2 regions of the Citrobacter sp. Cm046 genome follow, and region 2 is predicted to be linked to the other one. Evidence: predicted binding sites of a transcription regulator. Region 2 holds the regulator's gene; the other holds the start of a gene.
What was found. The regulator PurR, encoded in region 2, represses purine synthesis genes. The targets are predictions, from matches to a motif close to CANGCAAACGTTTGCNTG.

Region 1 (3,165 bases), on a different contig from region 2:
TCAGTCTGTCGTTCATAATTTTGATGGCGTCACCGAGTTGCATCGTGCGTCCGGCAATAACGACTCCAGGCTGTGCGAGCAGACAAAGCGCGGCATTTTCACCAGGTTCAACCACTAACAAATTCACCTGTTCTTCGGTATCACTTAACCAGACACAGGCAGCATCTCCCACGGTCGGAGACCAGTTAAGGGTATGCGCTACAAAGTGCCAGCTTTTTGGCATCTGCGGTTTGAGATAACGAATAGCCACCAGCGCATTAAGCACCAGTTCAGCTTTTTGTTCTTTGGCTAAATCCAGGTAACGGCATTTTTCTTCAAAAGAAAAATAAAGTGCGGCATCATCAACACAAAAACCGGACGGAGAAAATGCATCAGGGGTGAGCATTTTGCGAGCAAAACGCGAGCGAAATAACATGCCATTGGCTAAATCGAGCATCATACGATCGTGCTCTTCATCATAATACCAGCGCCAGTTATCGTCAGGTTTAATTCGCATCAGTTTCTCTCCTTTCCTTAATCATCGCCGTCGCGGTAGTATCCTTTTTCCGCTTCGTTAATTGCCCTAATAATAAAAGCCTAAAATGTTTAAATAAGCAACAGTAAAGGAATATAAAACAACCAGGACTAGAAATAAAGCCCTGGTTGTCTGATTAAGGCAAAGTTCAGATATTGGTGACGATTTCTTTAATCAACGGCGGACCTTTAAAAATAAAGCCGGAATAAATCTGAACCAGCGAAGCACCCGCTGCTATTTTCTCACGCGCAGCAATAACGGAGTCGATACCGCCCACACCGATAATTGGCAGTTGCCCTTTTAATTCACGAGACAACATGCGAATAATTTCCGTACTTTTTAATTGCAGCGGTCGACCACTCAACCCACCCATTTGATCGCAATTTTTCATTCCCTGAACCAGAGAACGATCGAGTGTTGTGTTAGTGGCAATAACGCCATCGATATTATGGCGAACTAAACTATCAGCCACCTGGATCAGTTCTTCCTCAGAAAGATCCGGCGCGATCTTTACCGCCACTGGAACATATTTATGATGGATCGCTTGCAGATCGTTTTGTTTATTTTTAATTGCCGTCAGCAAATCATCCAGCGCTTCGCCGTATTGCAGCGTGCGTAATCCTGGGGTATTTGGCGAGGAAATATTCACCGCAATATAACCAGCATAAGCATAGACTTTTTCCATACAAATCAGATAGTCATCTTTGCCATTCTCTACCGGGGTATCTTTATTCTTACCAATATTAATCCCCAGAATACCGTCAAAATGCGATTTCTTAACGTTCTCCACCAGGTTATCAACACCCAGATTATTAAACCCCATACGGTTGATCAGACCTTCTGCATCCACCAGACGGAAAAGGCGCGGCTTATCGTTACCCGGTTGAGGTCGTGGCGTCACGGTGCCTATCTCAATCGAGCCGAATCCCATTGCGCCAAGTGCATCAATGCACTCCCCGTCCTTATCCAACCCGGCTGCCAGGCCAAGCGGATTTTTAAACGTCAGCCCCATACAGGTAACCGGCTTTGCGGGTACTTTCTGACGGACAAGCGCTTCAAGCGGCGTGCCCGTAATGCGACGTAATTGCTGGAATGTAAATTCATGAGCGCGCTCAGGATCGAGCTGAAAAAGGGCTTTACGAACGAAGGGGTAGTACATGAACTCTCCTGGATTCCCGGTGTGCAAACCGGGGGCGTATTATGTGCGATCGCGAGCAAAAAGGGAATTGACCTGTGGCAATAAATAGCAAACGTTTCCCTCCCGAGGTTCGTTTTATGCATTTTTCAGCTTTTCTATTCCGTATAAATCATTTCGATAAACAAAATCTCTCTGCCAGACTGCACAAATTGTTATCAATGTTAAATAAAAGCGAACAATTAGTTATAAGGAGAGTTTATAAATTATGCGCGTTATCACCCTGGCGGGAAGCCCACGCTTTCCCTCTCGCTCCAGTGCCTTACTGGAATATGCACGAGAAAAACTGAACGGGCAGGATGTCGATGTTTACCACTGGAACCTTCACAATTTTGAGCCAGAAGATCTGATCTATGCACGCTTTGACAGCCCAGCCCTGAAGGCGTTTATCGAACAGTTAAAAGATGCTGACGGACTGATTGTTGCCACTCCTGTATATAAAGCCGCTTACTCTGGCGCTCTGAAAACGTTGCTCGACCTGCTTCCTGAACGCGCGCTGGAAGGAAAAGTTGTTCTGCCATTGGCGACCGGCGGCACAGTTGCACATCTGTTGGCTGTCGATTACGCGCTGAAACCGGTGCTGAGCGCACTCAAAGCCCAGGAGATCCTGCACGGCGTTTTTGCCGACGATTCGCAGATCATCGATTATCAACATAAGCCGCAGTTTACGCCAAACCTGCAATTGCGCCTGGACAGCGCGCTCGACACTTTCTGGCTGGCGTTGCATCGCCGCGATGTGCAACTTCCACCGTTGAACGCTCTGCGAGGTGCGGCCCATGTTTAATTTACTAAAGCGTCACACTTCGTGGCTGGCGCTGAGCGGACTGCTTTCTCTGTCAACACTGGCTCACGCCGCAGACGCGGCGCCAGACGTACTGCGTATCGGCTATCAGAAAAGTAGCATCAGCATGGTGCTGGCAAAAAACCATCAGCTACTGGAAAAACGCTATCCGCAGACGAAAATCTCCTGGGTAGAATTTCCAGCCGGCCCGCAAATGCTGGAAGCATTGAATATCGGCAGCATCGATCTGGGCAGCACCGGTGATATTCCGCCGATCTTTGCCCAGGCTGCCGGAGCCGACCTGGTCTACGTGGGCGTCGAACCCGCCAAGCCGAAAGCCGAAGTCATTCTGGTGCCGAAAAATAGCCCAATTCAAACCGTTGCAGAACTGAAAGGACACAAAGTCGCCTTCCAGAAAGGCTCAAGTTCACACAATCTACTGCTCCGTGCCCTGCAACAGGCCGGGCTGAAATTTACCGACATTCAAGCTACTTATCTGACGCCCGCTGACGCCCGTGCCGCCTTCGAACAGGGAAACGTTGATGCCTGGGCTATCTGGGATCCGTACTACTCCGCAGCCTTGCTGCAAGGTGACGTTCGCGTGCTGAAAGACGGTACCGACCTCAAGCAGACCGGTTCTTTTTATCTCGCCGCACGTCCTTATGCCGAGAAAAA
Region 2 (3,165 bases):
CCGCAGGGACACCGCCAATATTGGCGATCGTTAGGCCCATAAACATGGTAGCAACCGCGCTGGCCTGCTTGTGTTTTGGCACCACGCTCGCCGCCACAACAGAACCAAGGCCAAAAAAAGCGCCGTGATTAAGACTGGTCAAAATACGTGAAAGCATGAGAGTGGTGTAATCCGGTGCAATTGCCGAAAGCACATTACCCAGTGTAAATATCGCCATCAGAAAAATAAGCGCATTACGGCGCGCACGATGAGAAAGCAACAATGTCATCAACGGAGCACCCACCATCACGCCAACCGCATATGCGCTGATTAACATTCCGGCAGCAGGAATCGAGACATCCACACCCCGGGCAATGACGGGTAATAATCCCATAGGAGAAAATTCGGTCGTGCCAATACCGAACGCACCAATCGCCAGTGCCAGTAACGGATAATTTATTTTCATACTTCGACTCCATAACGTCGAGCCGTGGCACGACACGTAATAAGAGCCAAAAGCATGACATTGATCGCAAAAATAATAAAGTTAACAAATTTGCAAAAGACTTTTGCAAATTCGCAAATAATAGAACGGGAAAAACGTGCTGAAGGGATGAGGGAGATTGCTCTCCCTCGGAGTAAATCAATGCAGTGCTGCGGTCAAACCACTTGCTACAATCAGGCCCAGAACAATAATGGTGGTGACTAACGAAAATTTCAGATCGGTGCTCATCAAGTTTTCTCCTTTTTATTCCCACACAAAAAGTGATATTGCGCATTTTTGCATACTTGAACGCAAAAATCTCTCACGATTTATATTGATAAATGCTTTTAACTCTTCCCCTTTTCGTTAAGATCAGACAAAATTCCACGCTTACTTGATTAGCGTACCGGCCATTGACCCCTTCCTGACGTTCCGTGTCGTTTTCCCGGCGTGCCGCAACTCTGACGTTGCGTTAAGGGTGTGTAAAGGCAAACGTTTACCTGGAGTATTCTCAGGAGCTTAGGATATGGTCTGGAGTGAGATGTAATGGCAACAATTAAAGATGTAGCGAAGCGAGCAAACGTTTCCACTACAACCGTATCACATGTAATTAACAAGACGCGCTTTGTCGCGGAAGAAACGCGTAATGCAGTCTGGGCAGCCATTAAAGAGTTGCACTACTCTCCCAGCGCAGTTGCGCGCAGCCTGAAGGTGAATCACACCAAGTCGATCGGCTTGTTGGCGACCAGCAGCGAAGCCGCCTATTTCGCGGAAATTATCGAAGCCGTTGAGAAAAATTGTTTCCAGAAAGGCTACACGCTGATTCTGGGTAACGCATGGAATAGCCTCGAAAAGCAGCAGGCATATCTCTCAATGATGGCGCAAAAGCGCGTCGATGGCTTACTGGTAATGTGTTCTGAGTATCCGGAATCACTGCTTTCCATGCTCGAAGAGTATCGCCATATTCCGATGGTCGTCATGGACTGGGGCGAAGCGAAAGCCGACTTTACCGACACGGTCATTGATAACGCTTTCGAAGGCGGTTATATGGCGGGTCGATATCTGGTAGAACGCGGCCACCGCGAGATTGGCGTGATCCCAGGCCCTATGGAGCGCAACACCGGCGCCGGACGCCTGGCAGGATTTATGAAAGCGATGGAAGAAGCGCTGATTAAAGTACCTGAAAACTGGATCGTACAGGGCGATTTTGAACCAGAATCCGGATATCGCGCCATGCAGCAAATCCTCTCCCAGTCGCATCGTCCGACTGCCGTCTTCTGCGGTGGCGATATCATGGCGATGGGTGCTCTTTGCGCCGCTGACGAGATGGGTTTGCGTGTACCGCAGGATGTGTCGTTGATCGGTTATGACAACGTGCGCAACGCCCGCTTCTTCACGCCAGCGTTGACCACGATTCACCAGCCGAAAGATTCGTTAGGTGAGACTGCCTTCAATATGCTGTTAGACCGTATCGTAAACAAGCGCGAAGAGTCGCAATCTATTGAGGTCCACCCTCGACTGGTGGAGCGTCGCTCCGTTGCCGACGGCCCATTCCGCGATTACCGTCGTTAAACCTGTTATACGGGAGCCTGTTCCGGCTCCCGTAGCCACTCTTTATTCAGCGTTTCGCTATCTCCCAGGTAGTCCAGCAACCAGAGCAGTGCTGGCGACGTATCATTTTGCTGCCAGGTCAGACAACATGCGGCATCAGGAAAAGGGTTTTCCAGCTGCAAAGCAACCCACTTACCGCTATCGATCCACGGTTTAGCAAAATGTGTTGGCACCATGCCCACACATAGCCCAGCCGATAAACAGGTAGCAGAGGATTCCCAGTCCGGTACCACGACACGTTTTTGGTTATCCAGCAGCCATGTGATTCGTTTCGGTAGCGTGCGCGAAGTATCTTCACGAACCAACGACGGCCAGTTGCGCAACGTGTCATCGCTTAATGGCCCGGGAATCGAAGCCAACGGGTGATGGCTCGCCACCACGCAACTCCAGCTCAGCATTCCCATATCACGAAACGTGTAACGTCCCCCCACCGGAATCGCCTGCGTTGCACCGATCGCCAGTTCGACGCGACCATCCGATAGCGCATCCCAGACACCGTTAAACACTTCCTGAAAAACCAGCAGTTCCACATCATCGAAGTGACGATAGAAATCCACAATCATCTGCCGGGTGCGTTCCGGTCGCACAATATTATCGACTGCAATCGCGAGCTGCCCTCGCCAGCCGTTGGCGATTTGCTGACATTGCTGGCGAGTGATCTGCATTTTTTTGATAACAGACCGACCTTCTTTTAAAAACCACGCCCCTGCGGGTGTTAGTTCCACATCCCGATGACGTCGCTCGAAAAGCGGAACTGCAAGCCACTCCTCCAGTTGACGAACGGTGTAGCTTACCGCCGAAGGTACACGGTGCAACTCCTGCGCAGCCGAACTAAAGCTGCCGTTACGCGCAACCGCATCAACGACTTCAAGTGAATATTCCGACCACATAGTCTGCCTACAAAAATTTTGAAATCAGTAAACAAATATTAGCGTTTCACAGCGAGAATTTCACTCACTACACTCTGCGACACTGTTTTACTGCTTAAAAAGAGAAATGATGATGCAACCTGGAAAAGGGTTTTTAGTCTGGCTGGCCGGTCTTAGCGTGCTCGGCTTTCTGGCAACGGATATGTATTTGCCCGCCTTTGC

Region 1: a site for PurR is predicted at 1,758-1,775, ahead of pyrD (quinone-dependent dihydroorotate dehydrogenase). Genes of this name have one in related genera too.

Annotation. Positions count from the first base shown of each region.
Region 1 covers NZ_JAOWGP010000034.1:210,544-213,708, reverse strand. The annotation lists gene zapC (cell division protein ZapC) at 1-496, opposite strand, end outside; gene pyrD (quinone-dependent dihydroorotate dehydrogenase) at 663-1,673, opposite strand; gene ssuE (NADPH-dependent FMN reductase) at 1,918-2,493, shown strand; gene OGX98_RS05785 (sulfonate ABC transporter substrate-binding protein) at 2,486-3,165, shown strand, end outside.
Region 2 covers NZ_JAOWGP010000037.1:10,156-13,320, forward strand. The annotation lists gene OGX98_RS08790 (MFS transporter) at 1-445, opposite strand, end outside; gene cydH (cytochrome bd-I accessory subunit CydH) at 623-712, opposite strand; gene purR (HTH-type transcriptional repressor PurR) at 1,010-2,035, shown strand; gene punR (DNA-binding transcriptional activator PunR) at 2,041-2,964, opposite strand; gene punC (purine nucleoside transporter PunC) at 3,077-3,165, shown strand, end outside.